3 regions of the Brevibacillus agri genome follow, and region 3 is predicted to be linked to each of the others. Evidence: predicted binding sites of a transcription regulator. Region 3 holds the regulator's gene; each other region holds the start of a gene.
The links. The regulator LexA, encoded in region 3, represses DNA repair genes until DNA is damaged. The targets are predictions, from matches to a motif close to CGAACATATGTTCG.

Region 1 (7,105 bases), 1.2 Mb from region 3:
GAAGTAGCTGAAGATAGGGGAAGACGTTTTCCCTACAGCGGAGCGCACCCATTCCACGGTGTGGTCGTGGTCTTCTTTGACGGCATCGAGAACGGCCTGATCTGCATCTGCCAAGGAAGCTTTGTTTGTTTTGTCGTAGATCGGAATCGTTTTGGTAACCGACTCAGCCACTTTCCATTTGCCGTTTTCTTGCTTCAGCGTCAGGTCGATCACGCCGAGGTTGTTGCCCCAGTAGCCAGGCATGACAGCCGGTTTGCCGTTGATAGTGCCTTTTTCGCCGTCAACGCCAGGGATGTTTTCAAAGCCAGGTCCCGGGAAGATGAGGTGGGAGTGGCCGAACAGGATCGCGTCAATGCCTTCGACCTTGCTCAGTTGGTAGCTCGCGTTTTCCAGGTTCGCTGCCGGTTCAACCGGGCCGATGCCGGAGTGCGGAACCGCTACGATGATGTCGGCACCTTTTTGCTTCATCTCAGGGATGAACTTTTTGGCGCTTTCCACAATGTCTTTGGCGATCACTTTGCCTTCCAGGTTCGCTTTGTCCCACTGCATGATTTGCGGCGGAACGAAGCCGATGACACCGACTTTCAAGGTTACTTCTTTACCGCTCTCGTCCTTGAACTTGCGCTCGAGGATTTGATAAGGAGTGAACATGTTTTTGTCGTTGTTCGGGTTGTTATCCTTGTCGTCGATGTAGACGTTGGAGTTGATGTAAGGGAATTTCGCGCCCTTCAGGCTGCGATCCAGATGTTCCAGACCGAAGTTGAACTCGTGGTTCCCGATGTTGCCAAGGTCGTAGTTCAACAGGTTCATCGCTTTGTAAACCGGGTGAGTTTCTCCGTCTTGCAGCGGATCGATTTTCGCTACGTAGTCGCCCAGCGGGTTTCCTTGCAGCAGATCGCCGTTGTCGATGAGGATGCTGTTTTTCGCTTCGTCTCTCGCTTTTTTAATCAGCGTAGCGGTTTTGGCGAAGCCGAACTCGTCCGTGGCTTTGTCTTGGTAATAGTCGTAGTTTACGATGTTGGTATGGATATCGGTAGTTTCAAGCAGGCGGAGCTTCAGGGTGGAGCCAGTTTCGGCGCTCACAGGGGTAACAGGGAACGTGAGAGCGCTGACAACTAAAGAAGTGCTGAGGAGAAAAGCGGTCAGCATTTGTTTGTTTGTCTTTTTCATTTTTTGGTTGACCTCCAATAAGTTCACAATAAGTGCCAAGCAAAAATAGTTTATCACTACAATCTGTAGATTGGTAGATAATTGTAGGTTAAGATTATTAAATTTTGTCTATTGACAAAAAAGATATAATGATTGCTCAATTTGCCGTTTGCCCGCGATAAATTTCTCGCCAATTACGAATCCTTGAGAGATTCACGTATGTCCCCCTTCAAACATGGCAAAACTAGGAAAAAAGGTATAAGAAGGGGTTCATCAAATCATGCGAAAAAAATGGATGGTGTACGCATCGTGGGGCGCTGCGCTTCTCACCGGTGTCGTATTGGGCATCCTGCTGGCAGGCAGCGGAGGCAGAGAGAACGGACTGCTTCAACTGCTGCATACAGACATCGGCAAGACGGCAACGGTGGCAGGAAAGCCGTATGAACTGGTGTTGACCCGCAGCTACTTGTGCGGCGTCCGGGATGAAGAGCGTCAACCGATCGCCGCAGGCCATTTGCCGGAAGCGATGGGGGATTACAAAGGCTGGGAGATCGTGACAGCCGATCCGAGCAAAATGATTTTAATGAGAAGGGAACAGGACATTTCTCCCGCATGCAAGGAGAACGGCCATTTCGGCTTGTCGGCGGACGGAATGCTGACGCTGTTTCACGGGGTTCCCGCCGAGCAGGACGTCATCCAGACGTTTTACCGCATCAACACGGCAAAAATGGAAGCGAGCCTGCCAAAAGAAGAGCTGGAGAGCTTGAAGCGGGGCATCCGCATTCGCAATCTGGCAGAGTATAACAGCGTCCTGTCGACGTACGGGGAGTTTCAACTGGATGGCGACTAAAGCGAGCAGAGGAAAAAGTCGGCGATCCCGCAGGGGGAATGGTCGGTTTTTTTCGTGCTGCCGTACTGTTGTGCTGCATTTCGTTACAAGTCTACAGCGATAATCCGCCACTTGTCCCACGGCGTGGAGCGGCGCAGCAGAAACGTCCACTCTTCGTTCCGTTCATGGTTGTCATGCGTGAAGTAAGTCAGGTGGACGTGGACCTCCGAGAGCAACGGCCCCCGCTCGTCAGAAGGAATGACGATTTCGGTCTTGCGGACGGAGGCTACGTCAGACAGCCGGGCAGGCAGCGGGAAGCCGTCTGTCGTCATTTGCAGGACGTGGTTGTCCTGTTCGTGCAGGGCAGTGAGGAAATACCCCACCAGCTCCTCGGCAGTAGCACCTGTGATCGTCGTCGCAAGCGAGCCGGACGCTTTTTCGATCATCAGGCTGTGGCTGGGATCGGGCTCCTTGCGCTTGTGGGTCGAGCTTCCGAAAAAGTGGATGCAAAAATGGCCGGGAAAGTCATTGCCCGCGATCGCCCCTGCACCGTGCGGCATGCCGTGCATGGAGGCGGCAAAATAAACGCCGTTGACCTCGACGAGAATCGCTCTGCGCTTCCATCTCCATTTGCCCTGGTAAATCTTTTTCATCGTCTGCGTATCTGTGCGCGTCAGCGGCTGCACATCGGCATGCCTGCTGCCCGCACGGCGCTGGACGTGGAACCGCTCGCCAGTCTCCAGGTCGATGACGGTGGCGTACTCCATGCGGCCGAAGGTGTGTTTGACCTGCTCCCACGGCGTCGCTTTGGCATAATGCACGCGTTCCACCTGCGCGACAAGCTCCTCGATTCGCTGGTGAACATCCGTCGGCAAAAGGTATTGCAGAGGCTTGTTGCTTTCAAACAAATTCCCGTCGTGGTCGTACACAAACTGGCGCTTTTTGACGGTCAAGGTGGCGCGAACCCAGTGGGGATTCACGAAAGCCGGAACCTTTTTTGCGGCAAACAGCCGTTTGACGAACGAATGCTGGGCGCGAACATTGAGCGTAGAGTGAAAAGGCGAAGTCGGCGATACAGAGACAGAAACGGTAATCGGTTCTTTGCCTTTCGCCTGGGCGGGCTGCTTTGCGCAGCAGACAGAGAAGAGAAGCGTGACGAGTAAGAAAGCGGCTAGTAAACGTCGCACCGAATCAGCACCTCCACCCTATATGGTTTCAAGACGAAACGGCGGAAATGAGCTGTAAATCTTGGCATCATAAGGCCGGAGGCGGGACGCCATACTGTACTCATACGGCGATCGAAGGAGGAATCTTTTCTTATGTCTACCATGCCCAGAGGTAGCTACAAGGACCAGTTCCACCAGCGTTTGTACGTTCAATTGAACCAAGGACACAACAAGCTCAATTACCAGCAGATCAACCGGATCCAGGAGCAGATGCAGAGCGGCGTAGATGAATACGCGCACATGCAGCACGATGTGTCGGACTCACTTGGAATGAACAAACACTAAAAGCGACGCCGTATGACCCGTTCCTTTTGGCAGGAGCGGGTTTTTGCATGGAAATACACGTTCGCTTTTCGAGCGCTTTGTGATACAGTAGAGAGTAGAAACTTTGCACACGGAGAGAGAGTGGACCATGCGCATTTTAGGAATCGACCCTGGCATTGCGATCGTTGGGTTTGGGGTTCTGGATAAACAGGGTAGCCAATTGCGTCCCGTCCAGTATGGCAGCATTCAGACAGAGGCAGGCTTGCCCGTTCCGCTTCGCTTGAAGCAGATTTTTGAAGCGATGCAAAGCCTGCTGGAAACGTATCGACCGGATCAAATGTCAGTAGAAAAACTGTTTTTCAATAAAAACGTGACGACGGCCTTCACGGTGGGGCAAGCGCGCGGCGTCATCCTGCTGGCGGCGGAGCTGGCCGGAGTGCCTGTGTATGAATACACGCCGATGCAAGTAAAGCAGGCGGTGACCGGCTACGGCGGGGCAGAGAAAAAGCAAATACAGGAAATGACCAAGCTGTTGCTGCGGCTGAAAGAAGTGCCGAAGCCTGACGACGTGGCGGATGCATTGGGCATTGCGATTACGCACGCACAGTTTCGGGCGTTCATCTCCATCTCGGAAGGAGTTCAAAAATGATTGATTTTGTGGAAGGGACACTCTGTTACCTCGATTCAGAATACATAGTGGTAGAAGCCGGAGGGATCGGGTATCGCCTGTTTTGTCCCAATCCGTACCAGTTTGTGCGCTACGAAGGCAGCAAAACCAAGCTGTACACGCACCATCACGTCCGCGAAGACGCGATATTGCTCTACGGTTTTGCCACCCGTGACGAGCGCGACCTGTTTCGCAAGCTGCTCGACGTGAACGGTATCGGGCCAAAGGGCGGCCTGGCGATTCTCGCGGCGGCGACTCCCGAGCAGTTGGTCATGGCGGTGCAACAGGAAAATGTGACCTACTTGACGAAGTTTCCTGGAATCGGCAAAAAGACCGCGCAACGAATCATTCTCGATCTCAAGGACAAACTGGTCGGATACACGCCATCGGCGATCCTGACCGTCGCGGCAGGCGATCTGACAGCAGGCGAGCAGGCGGTTTCCGCGTTGAACGAGGCGCTCGACGCCTTGACGGCGCTCGGCTACTCGGACGGCGAGCTGCAAAAAATCAGAAATGCGCTGTCGGAGAAATCAAAAGAGGGCGATAGTGTGGAAAAGCTCATCAAACAAGGGCTTGCCCTGCTCATGAGGGGGTAGGATTTTGGATCAGCGAATCATCACGACGCATATGAACTGGGAAGAAGATGCGGCGGAGTTGAGCCTCCGTCCCCGTTATTTGAATGAGTATATCGGACAGCAGCACGTCAAGGAAAACTTGAAAATTTTCATTGAAGCGGCGAAAATGCGCAAGGAATCGCTGGACCACGTCCTGCTGTACGGACCGCCGGGACTGGGCAAGACGACGCTGTCGCAAATTATCGCCAACGAACTTGGGGTGAACATCCGCACGACGTCCGGACCGGCGATCGAGCGGCCAGGCGATCTGGCGGCGATTTTGACCAACCTGCAGGAAGGCGACGTGCTGTTTATCGACGAGATTCACAGGCTGAACCGGAGCGTCGAGGAAGTGCTCTATCCGGCCATGGAAGACTTTGCGCTCGACATCATCATCGGCAAAGGGCCGAGCGCGCGCAGTGTGCGCCTCGATTTGCCGCCGTTTACGCTTGTGGGCGCGACGACGCGGGCAGGGATGCTCTCTGCGCCGCTGCGCGACCGCTTCGGGGTGGTGAACCGCCTGGAGTTTTACACCGTTCCCGAGCTGACCTTTATCGTCTCTCGGGCAGCGGATATTCTTCAGGTGATTATTCGCGAAGGCGGCGCGGAAGAAATCGCGCGTCGCTCGCGGGGAACTCCGCGCGTGGCGAACCGTCTGTTAAAGCGTGTGCGCGACTTCGCCCAGGTAAAAGGCGAGGGCGTCATCACGACGGAGATTGCCAAAGAAGCGCTGGAGCGGCTGCAGGTAGACGCCTGCGGACTGGACCATATCGACCATAAGCTGCTTCTCGCCATCATCGACCGCTTTGACGGCGGTCCGGTCGGGCTCGATACGATTGCCGCCACGATTGGCGAAGAGGCGCAAACCGTTGAAGACGTGTGCGAGCCGTATTTGATGCAGATCGGCTTCATGCAGCGGACGCCGCGGGGCCGCGTGCTGACCCCGAGCGCGTACCAGCACTTTGGGCGGGAGATGAAATCGTGAATCCAATAGCCAAGCTTCTCATTATCGGCGGAGCCGTGCTGATCGTCATCGGCCTGCTGTGGCAGGTGGGCGGCCGCTTTTTGCCGCTGGGACGCCTGCCTGGGGATATTGTGGTGGAAAAGGAAAACGTCAAATTTTACTTTCCGGTCGTGACGTGCATCGTCATCAGCATCGTGCTGTCTCTTGGGATGTATTTGTTCCGGCTTTTCAAATGAGGGCATTTGCCTTGCACACACAGCCTGTTTGTACGCCATCGGAGCCGTTTCGTCCGGTGGCTTTTTGTTTGCGTCGCCTGGTCCCATTTTGCGGGCGAGGGCAGGAAAATCGCCTGTGATTGTCGAAAAAGATGGGAGTACATGCCAATTTTCGACGAGATGAGATCAGGAGAAAGGAAGGACGTTGGACGACATGAAGAAGAAGTGGATGGGGAAAGTCCTTTCGGTGAGCCTGATGACAGTTGCTCTAATGGGAGGACCAGCGCCGGCCGAGGCGGCTTCTGAACATATCCGGGTGGCGCTCTTTGTGGATACGGGCAAAGGCTACAGGGGAGTTGTTCCTTCCGTTACGCTGACTGCTGAAAAAGGAATGGAAGTGACGTTAGCAGGCCCGGAAGGCAAGATCGAGTTGCCAGAATTAAAAGGGGAAGCTGCCCGTTACCGGGTGGATGAATATCATCTGATCGTGGCGCAGACGCCAGACTGGAACCAAGCGCAGCAAATCGCTCAGCTTTTGAGCCAGCGCAAATATGAAGGCTCGATTCAGGTGGCGAAACGAGGCGGACAAACCGTTTACCAGGTTGTCAGCGGTACATACGACACGTATCAGGCAGCGGCCAATCAAGTGGCGGCCGTGGCCCAGGCGACGGGGCAAAAGCCGGTTGTCCAAGGCCCGCTCCGGCTGGAAGCGGGGCAGTTCAAAAGCTTGAGCGAAGCCCAGAAATGGCAGGAGTCGTTTGAGCAAAAAGGCATCCCGGCGTACCCTGTGCTGTTGTCAAACGGCGAAAAAGTCAAATACGCGGTCTGGATCGGCGACGAGGTCAGCCAGGAAGCGCTCGCTGCATTGGCGCGCAAAGCGAGCAGCGCTTTTCCGAACTTTTCCTACAAGGCGCCTGACAGCCAGTCGTATGTCGTACTGAAGCAAGATGTTTACGGCTCTCCGGATGAGCCGATCTGGAAGTACGTATTCTCGCCGCAAGCCAAGCTGACGGTCGAGGCGAAAAAGGCGGAGCCGGAAGCGTTGATCGGCGTCGTGGAACGCGAGCAGCGGACGTACCGCGGCGAGATGGAGCTGTCGGAATACAACGGTCACTTGACGGTTGTAAATGAACTGCCGCTGGAGGAGTATCTGTACGGGGTTGTCGGCTCGGAAATG
Region 2 (7,105 bases), 260 kb from region 3:
GCGTTTGGCGATATGGACGTCTCGACGATCGACCAGATGCCGGCAGGCCGCAAGCCGATTGAGACGACGTGGAAAAAGCACGACCAGTTCCCGGCTGTCCTCGAGCAAATGCGCAACGAGCTGCGCAAAGGGCGGCAGGCGTACGTCATTTGCCCGCTCATCGAAGAATCGGAAAAGCTCGACGTGCAAAACGCGATTGATGTTCACGCGCAGCTTTCCCACGTCTTCCCGGAGTTCGGCGTCGGGCTCATGCACGGCCGCCTGCCTGCGAAGGAAAAAGATGCGGTGATGCAAGCTTTTCTCGCCGGGGAGCACGCCGTTCTCGTCTCGACGACGGTGGTCGAGGTCGGCGTCAACGTGCCGAACGCTACCTACATGGTCATTTACGACGCGGAGCGGTTCGGGCTTGCCCAGTTGCACCAGTTGCGCGGGCGGGTCGGGCGCGGCTCGGAGCAGTCGTACTGCGTCCTGATTGCCGATCCGAAGTCCGAGATCGGCAAAGAGCGGATGCGCGTCATGTGCGAGACGACGGACGGCTTCGAGCTGTCGCAGCGCGATTTGGAATTGCGCGGACCGGGTGACTTTTTCGGCACGAAGCAGAGTGGCTTGCCCGAGTTCAAAGTCGCTGACCTGTTGTCCGACTACAAGGCGCTGGAGGTTGCCAGACAGGAGACGGCGCGGCTGGTGGCCGACGACTCGTTTTGGCGAGACCCGGCGTACCAGTGGTTGCGCGACTATTTGCAGCGCGAAGGCGTACTCGATGGCATCGTGTTCGATTAAGGCAGCATCGAGAGGGACCTCTTGCCGCACCTGTGTGTGCGAAGGAGGTCTTTTCGCTTTTTTGTGCAAAACGGCCCTCGAAAAAACGTGACGAAACGACAGCGAAAAACGTCTTTCTTCTATGAGGATGGAAAAAATTACTGGGGAGAGAGGCGAGTTTTGTGTTTTTGCGAAATCTTCGAGGAATGAGCATCGCGTTGGGCTTCTCTTTGCTTGTCATGTCAGGCTGCAGCACCGCCGCAGCCGCTTCGGGAGAAAAACAAACAGGCGCAGGGCAGGCCGTGCGCGCTGCGTCCGGTCAGATTGCACCAGCGAGCGCGTCGACGAAGGCAGCGAGTGACTGGAAGCAGCCGGAGCGGCCTTTTGACTATGCGGCCATGAAAGAAGACGTGGTCATTCAACTGAACGAGGAGCCGCGCCTGCAGTCGCCACTGCGTACAGTCGTCGGCGCTGCTCCGCAAGCGTACACGCTGTTTTTCCGCGAGGAGATGGACCGGGGAAGCGTAGAGGCGGCGATTCGCAAGCATGCGAAGGAAGAAGCGGCGAGAGAGGGCCTCGGCTTCATCGAGCCAGCGTTCGCTTTTCATTGGGCGAGCAACCGCCAACTGCAAGTTCTGGTGACGCTTCCGGAACAGGAGACAAAGGAGCGGGACTGGACGGAATACGTGCTTAGCGCGGCCGGAGCCAAGTCGGCAAAAGGCGCGGTCGTCGGCGATTCCAACGCCTTTCACGCCGTCGTGCTGCCGCCTGCGCAAATTTGGCGCGTTTCCGTAGACGGCAAAGTGCGCGAAAAGCTGACTGACTTTTCCGTTATGACCAGTATGGAGCTGCTCGACCGCGAGCAACGGTACGTGCTGCAGAGCCGCTTTACGAAGTATTGCGAGTGCGACGCCCGCTATCCGATGCTCTACTCGATTTACGATACGAAAACAAAGCAGCGGACTCCGTATCCGGTCGAGTTGACAGACAACTACCGCGGAGAGGGCGTATTTTTTGCCGATCGGCGCGGGTTCTTTTACGCCCAGCCGGAGCAAGGAACAACCGTTCCGAACAGCGACAGCGTCACCCGTGTCCAGGTACAAGGGTATGTGCACGGAGCCAGCTTTAGCCACGATCAGAAGCAGTTGCTGATGGCGGTGGGGCGAGCGGACCAGAAAAAAGACCTGGATCTGGTCGTGTACGACTTGGGAAAAGGAACAGAGAAGCGGATTGCCGGGGCGATCAAAGGCTGGATTCCGACGAGCGAGTTCAACGGGGAAGTGCTGCCTGTCTCCTTCCATGACGACGGCCGCTACGCCACGTTTGCCATGAGAAGCGAGGAAGCGGGCTTTGTGGAGATTCGCCAGCGCTACGACTGGAAGAGCGGCAAGGTCATCGACTGGCATCCCCCGGTTCCGGCTGATTTCTGGTCCGGGTATGTCCAGTCGACAGACGGGGAGTACCAAATGTACTGGAATGCAGGGCTGTTCAAGGGCAACGTGCAGTTGATGGACATGCGCGGCCAGGGCCTGTGGCTGCCTGGCACGCACCGCTATTTGTTTACCGAATGGGAAAAAGCCGCGCAGGAAACCGACTTGAAGCAGTCGCTGTACTTGTTTGACGCCGATACGAAGCAGCAGTCTGTGCTCGTGTCGGGCCTTCCTGCGGGGCTTTCCCTCCTGGGAGCGAGCGCGGACGGCAAATGGCTGTACGTGATGACGGATCGGACGCTGGCTTTCTAGCTTGTGACGGCTGGCCAGACCTGACGCTAGGCTTCGTACTCGTCGGCCAGCATGGATAAAACAACCAGCGATTCGTAAGTGTCCCCTGTTTTCAGGCAGTCGCGCAAGATTCCTTCTTCGCGGAAGCCTTCGGACAGGTAGAGCGCGCGGGCTACGCCGTTTGTTTCCTTGACGTCCAGCCACAGCCGATGGGCTTTTTGTTCGCGAAAAGCCCACTCTTTAATCTGGCGCAGGACACGACGGCCGTAGCCGTGCCTTTTTACTGCCATCGTAATGCGCAAGAGCTCAATCGAATGGTGCGGACTGGCCAGCCCGGCGATGATGACGTAGCCGACGGGGTGGCCTGTTTCTGTTTTCTCGGCGATCATGTGCAAGATGTCGGGATCATCCAAAGCCTCGCGGTGGCGCTCTTCCGGCCACGGAAGGATGAACGGGGCATTTTCTGGCGCTTGCTCCACGTCGCAGACGAACGGGAGGTCTGTCGGTACAGTCAGTCGCAGGCGGACGGTCATGCGGGTCACCTCTTCTTTTTTGCTAACATTTGGCTGCCATCAACGCATTTCCGTCGGGATCTTTGAAGGTGAACCAGTGCCCGTGCTGGATGGGGCTGGTCAGCTCCACGCCAAGCTCCTCCAGGAAGCGATAAGCGGCGTCGATGTCGCGGACAGCGACGAAAATGCCTCCGATTTCGGCGTGCAAGGGAGAAGCGGTCATGGGCAACAATCCCTTTCGGTGCGGTATGGTATGCTTGTTAGGAATGCCAGCCGAAGCGAGCCTGCATAATCGGGCACGAAATGTCGGATGGCTTCGTTTGGCGTCTGCTATTCTGTGGTGGTGAGGGAGGTCGTTTTCATGGATTTGCTGCAAAAGCTGAATGAAGCTTTGGACTACATCGAGGAACATCTCGCTGGCGAGATCGACTTCAAGGAAGTCGCCCGGGTGGCGTGCTGCTCGGAATACCACTTCAAAAGAATGTTCTCGTCCTTGGCGGGCATTCCGCTCTCGGAGTACATCCGGCGCAGGCGCATTACACTCGCGGCTTTCGACCTGAAAGACAGCAAGCTGAAGGTGATCGACATCGCCGTCAAGTACGGGTACAACTCGCCTGACTCGTTCGCTCGCGCCTTTGCCCAGATGCACGGGGTGACGCCCAGCGAAGCGAGAGCCAGCGGGCAGTCCTTGAAAGCCTATCCGCGAATGACCTTTCATCTATCCATCAAAGGAGGCAGTGCCATGAATTACCGCATGGAAGAAAAAGAGGCATTTCGCATCGTCGGCTTGAAGAAAAGGGTTCCGCTGATCTACAACGGGGTGAATCCCGAGATTGCCGCCATGTGGGCGTCACTCGACGCCGAGAAGATCCGCCTGCTCAAGTCGCTTTCCAATGTAGAGCCGCTCGGGATGTTGAGCGCATCCACGAACTTTTCCGACGGCCGCCTGGACAACGGCGAGCTGGACCATTACATCGGAGTGGCGACTACGCTGGACTGCCCGGAGAGCCTGGCGAAGCTGGAAGTCCCGGCCTCTACGTGGGCCGTCTTCGAAGCCGTAGGGCCTTTTCCGGATACGCTGCAGGACGTCTGGGGGCGCATCTACTCCGAATGGTTTTTGTCTTCCGGCTACGAGCTGGCCGAAGGTCCGGAGATGCTGTGGAATGCTGACAAAGACACGACATCGCCGACGTTTCGCAGTGAAATCTGGATTCCGGTTGTCAAAAAATAACATATCGTATGGGATTCGCACACGCTCGGCCAAACACCTGCCAGCGTGTGCTTGTCTTTGCAGAAATAATTACCATGTTTTTTTTCGGAGGGACAGGTATAAAAACGAACATACGTTTGCTATAATAAGAACAAAGTTCATATAGGAACACAAGTTCTTGTTCAGGGGATGATGGTGATGCCTAATGCGGGCAAACGGATTGTTTTTTTGATCGATATGCAAAGCTTTTATGCCAGCATTGAAAAAGCGGCGAATCCGGCGCTGCGCAATCAGCCGATCGTGGTCGCCGGCGATCCGCAGCGGCGCAGTGGAGTGGTGCTGGCCGCGTGTCCGATTGCGAAATCATACGGAGTGATAACGGCAGAAGCGCTGTGGCAAGCGCAACAAAAATGTCGACAGCTCGTGGTAGTGCGCCCGCGCATGGAGCACTACCTTCAGGTGTCGATGCAGATCACGCGCATCTTCCAGTCGTTTACCGATCAGGTGGAGCCGTACTCGGTCGACGAGCAGTTTCTCGATGTGACAGGCAGCGTCCACTTGTTTGGCGATCCGCTGGAGCTGGCTGCCCAGATTCGGCAGCGCGTCTGGCTGGAGACGGGAGTCAACTGCCGGGTCGGAATTGGAGAGAACAAGGTCCTCGCGAAAATGGCCTGTGACAACTTCGCCAAAAAGCAGGAAAGCGGGATATTTTGGCTCAAGCGGGCAGAGCTGGCCGACACGCTGTGGCGGCTGCCCATCGAAAAACTGTTCGGGGTAGGCTCGCGCATGAAGCGCCATTTTCACCGGATGGGCGTCTATCAGATCGGCCAGCTCGCTGCGCTCAGCCCCGCCGTGCTCATCCGCCACTGGGGCGTGAATGGCGAGGTGCTGTGGCGCACAGCGCACGGCCTGGACGACTCGCCGGTTTCGTTGAACGAATACGGGACACAAAAAGGGATCGGCCACCATATGACGTTGCCGCGCGATTACCATACGGCAAAAGAAATCAAGGTCGTGCTGTTGGAATTGTGCGAGGAAGTGTGCCGACGGGCGCGGCAAAAAGAACGGATGGGCTCGGTGCTCTCCATCGGCTGTCGCGGCGCGAATCTGGCGGCTGGCGAAGGTTTTGGCCGCCAGATGAAGCTTGCGGAAGCGACGAATGACGCCATGGCGCTGTACGAAGCGGCTTGTCGCCTGTTTGAGCGGCACTGGACAGGGGGGCCTGTGCGCAGCATTGGCGTCACGCTAGGGCAGCTCGTGCCTGATAATATCGTGCAACTGAATTTGTTTACAGACACGCACAAGCGCCGCTCGCTTGCCCAGGCGATGGACGACATTCGGGCGCGCTTTGGCCAGGATGCGATTTTGCGAGCGGCCTCAGCCTTGGAGGCGGGGCAGGCCAAGGAGCGTGCCCGCAAGATCGGAGGGCATTACAAGTGACAGAGCCGATGCCGTCAGGAGAAGCGAGGGAGCAAGAGCTGGTGCGTCAATATATTTTGTTTGGCATCCTGTTTCACGCGGTGATGGCGGATGCGGGGCAGATGGGAGTTGTACCGCTGAAGCTGTCTTATCAGGACGTGTTCCAGGAGCTCTCCCGCTGGGCAGAGCGTAAGCATCAGCAATTGCGCCGTCATTTGCGGCAACTCGGATGCACGATTGTCAGCGCTCGCCGCGAGGATTATGCGTACGTGGTTCATTACCGGCAGCGCGGGTACTTGCGGGAAGCGAGCTATATCATTGAGGTGTTGCGCGCCGAGTGCCAGGAGCTTGTCGGCGCATGGGTACGAGATCATCACCAAGGAGAGAAGCGAGCATGAGAGAGACACGCGTATCCAAAAAGGAAAATTTGTTCGTCTCGAGCCGGTTTGTGTTGCCGGAGCATCGGGAAATGTACGTGCGCATGAAGGAAGAGGAGCGCCGCTACGTGCCGCCCGAGCTGGACCAGGAGCAACTGGGAGCGCTAAGCGAGCTGGTGTGGCAGGCGTTCCAGACAAAGAGCGTTTTGACGTTGACGTACTATGACGGGCAGGCGCCGCGCCGCTTGTCGGCACAGGTCGTGCACATAGATCAGGCAGCGCGGCGATTGAAGCTGCGGGCCGGCTCCGAGATGCACTGGCTTTCGTTTGCCCGCTTGCTGCATGCGGAGCTGGCAGCGCCTTTCTAAAACTAACCATTCATGCGCGACTGTCTGGCCGGGCCACCCTGTGGGTAAAAGACAAAGGAGTGGCGTGAACGTTGAGTTGGGCAAGGAACATTACATGGGCAGCCGCGTTTGCCATGCTGGCGGGCTGCACACTTCCGCAGGAACAGGCGGACCCGGCACGTGACCCTGTCGCGCCCGCGCGTGTGCAGCAGGAGAAGCTGTTCGACCTGTCGCCGCAGCAAGCACCGCGACCAGCCAAAATGATGCTGGATGTCCCGATTATTAGCCAGAAGCCGGAGCTGCACAACGGCTGTGAAGTAACGAGCCTGGCGATGCTGCTGAGGCATGCCGGACAAAACGTCGACAAACGGGTGCTGGCCGAGCAAGTGCCCAAAGATCCTGAGCCGTTGGTGAAGGAACAAGGGGACATCAAGGAATGGGGAGATCCGAACATCGGGTTTGTCGGCGACATGACAGGGGTGCGCAAAGGCTTCGCCGTTTACAACAAGCCGCTGGAAAAGCTGCTGCGCCGCTACATGGGCGAGCGGACGGTCAATTTGACCGGGGCATCCTACCAGGCGCTTTTGGACCAGGTGGCAGCGGGGCGTCCGGTCGTGATCTGGGCGACCGGAGATTTTCAACTGCCTACCGAGTGGGAGAGCTGGTACAAGGACGGGAAAAAAGTGGTAGCTCCTTTTGACGAGCACGCTGTCTTGCTGGTGGGCTATGACGAGACTTACGCGTACGTCAACGATCCGCT
Region 3 (7,105 bases):
CAAAATAAGAGAAACGCTAGCAACTCCCGTGAAAAAGATTAACCTCACCTAACTTTGGTCAGGAGACAGCAAATAGAGAAGCAAAGTATAGTAAAGGTACCCGAAAGGAAAATCCTCCCTTTCCGTTGATGGACGCCATTGTCGATGAAAATCGCCCTCCTGATGGCGTGGCCTTTGTGGAAGCTCCATTTCTCCGCGCAGTTTTCGCAAAGATAGCGGGCTTCATCAAAGATTCGGTCAAAAGAACGAATGCATCCTCTCGCCCGTTTGCCGTCAACTGCCCCTTGAGTTGCTTGAGGGGTATTTTTTATGAAAACGGCTCCTTGTTCGCTAAGCTTGAACAAGGAGCCGCCACTGTTTTTCGCGCATGATCGTGTTTCTGCTCATTTGACCATCGTAGCCAGAAAATCATGCAGTTTTTCCAGCGAACGAATATTTTGATTGCAAGTGACGCTGTCTTGACACAAGTAGTTTCCTTTTTTCAAATACGTGCCGTTGCCCGCCCCCCGCGCTTCCAGGACGAACATGCCGATGTCGGTAATTTTGTTGCAGATCGCACAAATCCCTTTTTTGGGCAGGGGAGTAAAAACGCCGTGAATGCCGATCAGCTTGTCAGGGTAGTAGGCGATAATGTACTTTTTGTCTGCCCCGCTGTCGAACCAGCTTACATACGACGTTTCGGCATACGGGATTTCCGCTGTCGCAGGCGGCTTGAGCTTCTTGACCTTCGGGAACATTTTTTTGATCGCTTGCTCGGTCAAAGCGGGAAAAGGGATGATATACGGCGAGAGCCGCAGCAAAAACTGTTTGGCTTCGTTCTTTTCCTTGATGGCTGCGAGTGGCGCAAGCAGTTGTTTTTGTTCCTCTGTCATGCCGGGGAAGAGCTGGAACACGGATTCCTGGGCGATTTCTTTGCGGGCCCGGATGACGTTAGGGTCTGTGCTGCTTGTGTATGCGTTCAACAAGGTTTGCACCTGTGCTTTGATGAAGTGATAGTGGTGGGGTGAAATAAATGGTTGCATCTTTCTGGTTCCTCCTTGCAGCGTACTCCGTCAGGCGTGAGGAGTTGTGATGGTGTTTGTACCTTCTACTGTAAAAGGAGCGGAGTGCGCTGCAAAGGGAAAGAACGATTGTAAAAAGAACTCGGCATAGGAAAAGCACTGACCGTCTCGTGGACGCGCCAGTGCTTTTGTCTATTTGGCATACACAATCTTTTTGATCGTTTCCGTCGAGAGAAAGTACTGCTCGGCCAGCTCCTGGATGGAGGCGCCTTCGCGAAAAGCGTTGCGGATCGCGCTGTTGCGTTCATCCAACTGTTTTCTGCCGCCGGTCCGGGTCCCCCATTTGTGATGGGCCGTCTTCGGTTTCGGAATGTAGATGATTTCTCCCTGCACGTACTTTTGGATTTCTGCGATCAAGGTTTCTGGCAGCATGCTGGCTGCATTCACATATTTCATTTCCGCTCGCTCCTTATTTTTGAAGTGAAAAATAAGGGGCAAAGCCAGGAAATAAGAAATGAGATACGTTAGAGAAGGCGATGAATTGTCTAAACGACTGTCCACCTCATGCAAAGTATCGCCTTATTCCCAGGCTTTGCATGAGACGCTGCAGTATCTGGCAAACCAATTCCATTCACCAACCACACACCCCCTCGTTCGCGTTTTCTCCCTGCGCGCCGCCAAGTGCCCGCGCAGTAGTTCCCATTATAAATCATCTGTCCGCCATTTGCACCGCGGCTCTGGCGATTTTTTCGCCACGCGCGCGCCGTCCGCCTATGCGACAAAGGAGCGGGGGACTCTTTACCTGGTCACAAGAGTGCGGAGCTGTTCTTCCGTCCACTTTTCCACATCCAGCAGCGCCTGGTATGGATCGTCTCCCGGAATGTTAAAATAGGAGGCAAAAGCAGGTTCGGTTTTCAGGCCGTCTTGCTTGAGCTGGCGGATGGCGCGGAGGGCGTCAGCGCCACCGAGCAGCAGCAAACGGTGCTCGACGACCATGTGCCGATACGCATTTTGCTGTTCGACCGGGCGCGGTTGGGCAAACAGCTCAAACCAGAAGCCGCAGGCAAAAAACGCAATCAGGCAGGTGGGCACGCCTTGCACGAGCAGACGAGCTTCCTCGTAGCCTTCATACGCCGCATACGAAGCGCGGACGACGTCGGCAAACTGCTCGAGGTCGTGGCACTCGCAAATAATGTCCAGATCGCTGTCCGCAATGTCGATGTCCAGAGGGATCGTACCTGCGAGCACGGGATCGAACGCTTGCAGCCGCTGCATGACCGCGGATTGGGCGATGGCCTGGCCCGCAGCTTTTTGTTTCGGTGTCCCGTTGTGCAAATAAGAGAGGTCGCGCCAGTTTCGCGTCATAGTAACCCTCCGCTTTCGTTAAAATAGGCAGGTACTCCTCGCAGACGGCCTCACGGATTCGCAAAAGAAGAGTGCAACTTCAATCGGCTTTTTCTCGTATTACCTATGTGAGAGGAGTGCATAGAGAATGGATATTGTTCTTTGGATTATCGTGTTGGTGCTTTTCGCGCTAAGTATCGCCGGTATATTTTTGCCAGTACTACCCGATACGATTTTACTGTGGGCAGGCTTTTTGCTCTACCACTTTTTCATAGCCGATCCGGGAGCGGGGTTGCCAGCGTCTTTCTGGTGGGGGATGGTGGTGCTCAGTATCTTGCTGTACGGTGCGGATTTGTTGACCAACATGTTTTTCGTGAAAAAGTACGGCGGCTCCAAATGGTCTTCGGTGGCTGCGGCCGTAGGGATTGTTCTCGGAATCTTCGTGTTCCCGCCGTTCGGGATGCTGATTATGCCGTTCGTGCTCGTGGTGCTGGTGGAGTTGCTCGTGCAAAAGCAGCCGATAGAGAAAGCGGTAAAGGCAGGCTTTGGCTCGCTGATCGGCTTTTTGGGAAGCGCAGTTGTCAAAGTCGTGTTGCAGGTGAGCATGATCGTCTGGTTTTTCCTTGCCAGATAAATATAATGATAGAGACGAAAAAGGACAGCGGAGGCTGTCCTTTTTTCATGCGCTGGAACGATTAGTGGATGAGGCGATAGACGCCAATGACTTTTCCGAGAATGGTGACGTTGTCCAAAATGATCGGTTCCATCGTCGCGTTTTCCGGCTGGAGGCGGAAGTGGTTCTTCTCTTTGAAAAAGCGCTTGACGGTCGCTTCGTCTTCTTCTGTCATGGCGACGACGATATCGCCGTTGTTGGCGACGTGCTGCTGGCGCACGATTACGTAGTCGCCGTCCAGGATACCGGCGTCGATCATGCTGTTCCCGGAAATCCGCAGCATGTACACCTTGTCTGAAGTCACGATATTTTCTGGAAGCGGGAAGTACTCTTCGACGTCCTCAATCGCGGTAATCGGCTGCCCGGCGGTTACTTTCCCGATGACGGGAACGCGAACGACAGAGTCCTCGAAGTTGTCCTGGAAGCGGTCTTCCTCAGACAGCAGTTCGATGGCGCGAGGCTTGGTAGGGTCGCGGCGGATCAGCCCTTTCTTTTCCAAGCGCGCCAGATGACCGTGCACAGTAGAGCTGGAGGCAAGTCCGACAGCTTCGCCGATTTCGCGGACGGATGGAGGATAGCCTTTGTCCCGGACTTCCTTGCGAATAAATTCGATTATGGCTTGTTGTCTGCTGGATAATTTTGACATAGAGAGACACCCCTGATTTCTCGAACATGTTTTCCTATATTATACCATGGGAGCTTGCGTTCGACAAACATAAGTTCGATTTTGATGCGAACAGGAATTTTTGACAGGGTAAATGCATTTGATTCGACAGCATCGGCCAAATCTCGAAAAAAGCGCGGGCGGGCGGCCGGAGCCGTAAGTTGCAGCCGTTCCATTGTAATAGAGCCGGGCTAACTCCAAGTCGGCAAACAGTTCCATCGTCGCGGAGCCGGGCTTACGTCGAGCCACAAGCCGCTCCATCGTCGCGGAGCCGGGCTTACGTCGAGCCAAAAGCCGCTCCACTGTCGCAGAGTCGAGCTCACGTCAAACCGCCAGCCGCTCCAGTACCGAAGAGCCGAGCTTACGTCAAGCCACAAACCGCACCAACGCGGCACACTTGGACTTCTGTTCAGGTAGCAAGCAACCAGCTAGAAACGAGCTAAATCCACCCCAATAGAGTCGCCCGGCAGCGTCATCCGAAGCAAAAACGGCTGCGCACAGCAGCTCCGCGCGAATTTGCGAGACGGCGGTTTTTGTATTGACATGAACATATGTTCTCATTTATGATAGGGATACGAACTTATAGAACGTATGTTTGCAGGGGGTCATATTATGAATGCCATGTCTATCCATAACCGTTTCGAGAAAAAGCAGCCTCGCCGCGTCCGTTTGGGCATCACGAGAGGACAAGCTATTTTGTTTTTGCTGACGTTCTCTCTCTTTTTTTACTTGCTTACCGAACTGGTGTTTGCCTCTTCTGCGCATAAAGAGCCGCTAAAAGGAAAAGAAGTGACCGTTCGCTCCGGCGACAGTCTTTGGACGATTGCTGTGCGCCATCATCATTCGGAAAAGGTGGATGTGCGCGATCTGATTTTCGATATCAAAATGGCGAACAACCTCGACAGCAATCTCATTTATCCGGGGCAGACCTTGTTCATCCCGGAAACGGACTGATTCGAGCACTTGCCCGCCATCCGCTCTCTTGCCAGTTCCGACTGATATGATATAATAAAGCGGCATTACTACAGAGTGGGAGGAACCGGAACGTGGTATCTGACGCGGAAATTAAACGAATCAACGAACTGGTCAAGAAATCTCGCGAGGTTGGCTTGACTGACGAGGAAAAGCAGGAGCAAAAAGCTCTGCGCCAAAAGTACATCGATGCGGTCAAGATGTCGCTTCGAGCGAATCTGGATTCCATCCGCTATGTGGAAGATCTTGAGGAAAATCGTCCAAAACAGTAAACTTACTTGTATTGATACGGCAGACATCCTTGCTTGACGCTCGGGTGTCTTTTTGTTCCTGACGACATCTGCCAGTTTTGCAATTGAGGAGGGGGACCAATGGCATGGGTGGCTGTAGCGGTTGGGGGAGCAGTCGGCTCGTTGCTTCGTTATGTGCTGGCGCTGGTTGCCAATCAGCCGGGCTGGCCTGTAGGCACGTGGCTGGCGAACATCATTGGCTCGTTTGCCATCGGCGTTTTGTTTGTGATCGGCAAGGAGCGGGGAGGCTTCTCGCCTGAGCTGTATCTTTTGTTTACGACAGGTATTATGGGCGGATTCACGACGTTTTCCACATTTTCGCTGGAAGTGGTTTCGTTCTGGGGAGGGGGACAATGGCTGCGCGGGCTCGTTTACGCCCTGCTCAGTATCGTGGTCGGCCTGCTCTCTTGTGCCGCGGGAATCTGGCTTGCCAGACAAATGCAATAACGACCATCACATTGATAAAAGACGAGAGGGGGGATGGGTGTGAGTACCCAACACCGCGATTACGAGGCAGAACAAAACAAGCTGGATGAGACGATTGCATTGATCGATGGGGAGATCGCTCGGCTGCGCGAAGAGATTCGGGAAGCGACCGACGATTACGTCAAGCAGGTCGTGAACGCAAGCAAGGCAAAAGACCTGCGTTATTTGGAGGATCACGGACGCGACAAGCCGTACTTTGGCCGAGTCGATTTTCTCAAGGACGAGGTTTACGAGCTTGACCAGGTGTACATCGGAAAAAGAGGGATCGTCCGCAGCGATACGTTTGATTCGATCGTCGTGGATTGGCGAGCGCCCATTGCCAGTCTCTATTATTCCGGAGAGAGCAAGGATGCGTTTTACCGGATGGGGCGCGAGATCGTGCGCGGCGAGGTGAGATTGAAGCGCAACTTCGCGATTGAGGACGGAAAAATCGTCGGGATTTACGATGGCGCTGTAAAAGAGACGATCAACCGCGAGATGGGGCACCCGGACGAGTTTTTGCAGGAAGGCTTCATCGACGAATTTTTGAACGCCAATCTGAACTTGACGAATGACAGCCGCTTAAAAGATATCGTCGCGACGATCCAGTCGGAGCAAAATGACATCATTCGCGCGGAAAAAGATCGGCCGATCGTCGTGCAAGGGGTTGCGGGCAGCGGAAAGACGACGATTGCGCTGCATCGGCTGTCGTACCTGATTTACAACTACCAGGATACGATGATGTCGAAAAAATTTATGGTGTTCGCCCCGAACCGGATGTTTCTGACGTACATATCAGAGGTGCTACCCGAGCTTGGCGTCGACGATGTTCAGCAATCGACGTTTGTAGACTGGGCGGCGCGGCTCGTGAAGCCGCTCATGCCCAAAGGCTGGCGGATCGTGAGCCCGGACAAACCGCTGCAGTTGTTTTTTGAAGAAGGGCAGGACGAGCGGGAGCAGGAAATCACCCGCCATCGGCTGCGTTTCAAAGGCTCGCTGGCGTGCCGGGAAGCCATGGAAGAGTACATACGCTACGTGATCGAGACGAGAATCCCGTTCAAAAAACTGAGTTTTCTTTACAACAAGACGAAGCAAGTGTTCTCCATCCCGGGCGAGACGATCCGGCAGTTTTTTCTGGAGCAGTTCGGGTCCTTGCCGTACCATCGGCGCGTCGATGCGCTGCGCAAGCATTTGAAGCAGGAGATGAACAAACAGCTATTTTCGCATTTGCGCGAGCGAAAAGTCGACCTCGACAAGCAAGGGCTGGCCAAGTTTGAAAAAATGCTGGAGCAAATTTTGGATACGTACCTCGTCTCCTTCCCGCGGCTGGACATTTTCGAGTCGTACCGCGAGCTGATCGCAGAGGAGGAGCTGTTGCGCAAGCTTGTCCCTGCGGACATTTCCGACGAAGTGGTCCGCGATGTGAGCCGGTCTTCTGCGGCGCTGTTTGCCCAGGAGCGGCTGGAAGCGGAGGATATCGCGCCGCTGTTGTATTTGCAGCATATCATCGAAGGGATGAACAAGGCCGGGCATTTCGACCATACCGTCGTGGATGAAGCGCAAGACTTGAGCGCGTTGGAGATTGCCGTGATTGCGCTCGCGACGAAGCGCCACTCGCTGACGATTGTCGGCGACATCGCCCAAGGCATTCACAGCTACCGCGGCATTCACGCGTGGGAGGAGCTGACCCAGGGTA

Region 1: the regulator LexA is predicted to act here: its motif matches at 3,540-3,553, upstream of ruvC (crossover junction endodeoxyribonuclease RuvC).
Region 2: the regulator LexA is predicted to act here: its motif matches at 4,329-4,342, upstream of BA6348_RS12590 (DNA polymerase IV).

Annotation. Positions count from the first base shown of each region.
Region 1 is NZ_CP026363.1:3,991,022-3,998,126, reverse strand. Features, by position in the region: gene BA6348_RS19680 (bifunctional 2',3'-cyclic-nucleotide 2'-phosphodiesterase/3'-nucleotidase) at 1-1,170, opposite strand, end outside; gene BA6348_RS19675 (BofC C-terminal domain-containing protein) at 1,430-1,999, shown strand; gene BA6348_RS19670 (hypothetical protein) at 2,083-3,165, opposite strand; gene BA6348_RS19665 (hypothetical protein) at 3,298-3,489, shown strand; gene ruvC (crossover junction endodeoxyribonuclease RuvC) at 3,617-4,117, shown strand; gene ruvA (Holliday junction branch migration protein RuvA) at 4,114-4,731, shown strand; gene ruvB (Holliday junction branch migration DNA helicase RuvB) at 4,736-5,734, shown strand; gene BA6348_RS19645 (DUF2905 domain-containing protein) at 5,731-5,949, shown strand; gene BA6348_RS19640 (SpoIID/LytB domain-containing protein) at 6,134-7,105, shown strand, end outside.
Region 2 is NZ_CP026363.1:2,506,233-2,513,337, forward strand. Features, by position in the region: gene recG (ATP-dependent DNA helicase RecG) at 1-780, shown strand, start outside; gene BA6348_RS12570 (hypothetical protein) at 966-2,501, shown strand; gene BA6348_RS12575 (GNAT family N-acetyltransferase) at 2,528-3,013, opposite strand; gene BA6348_RS12580 (VOC family protein) at 3,036-3,215, opposite strand; gene BA6348_RS12585 (AraC family transcriptional regulator) at 3,354-4,223, shown strand; gene BA6348_RS12590 (DNA polymerase IV) at 4,401-5,642, shown strand; gene BA6348_RS12595 (YhjD family protein) at 5,639-6,019, shown strand; gene BA6348_RS12600 (YolD-like family protein) at 6,016-6,366, shown strand; gene BA6348_RS12605 (C39 family peptidase) at 6,438-7,105, shown strand, end outside.
Region 3 is NZ_CP026363.1:2,765,181-2,772,285, forward strand. Features, by position in the region: gene BA6348_RS13865 (FusB/FusC family EF-G-binding protein) at 384-1,022, opposite strand; gene BA6348_RS13870 (CD3324 family protein) at 1,194-1,457, opposite strand; gene BA6348_RS13875 (DUF4269 domain-containing protein) at 1,800-2,366, opposite strand; gene BA6348_RS13880 (DUF456 domain-containing protein) at 2,494-2,979, shown strand; gene lexA (transcriptional repressor LexA) at 3,041-3,664, opposite strand; gene yneA (cell division suppressor protein YneA) at 4,295-4,636, shown strand; gene BA6348_RS13895 (DUF896 domain-containing protein) at 4,729-4,926, shown strand; gene crcB (fluoride efflux transporter CrcB) at 5,026-5,391, shown strand; gene BA6348_RS13905 (HelD family protein) at 5,431-7,105, shown strand, end outside.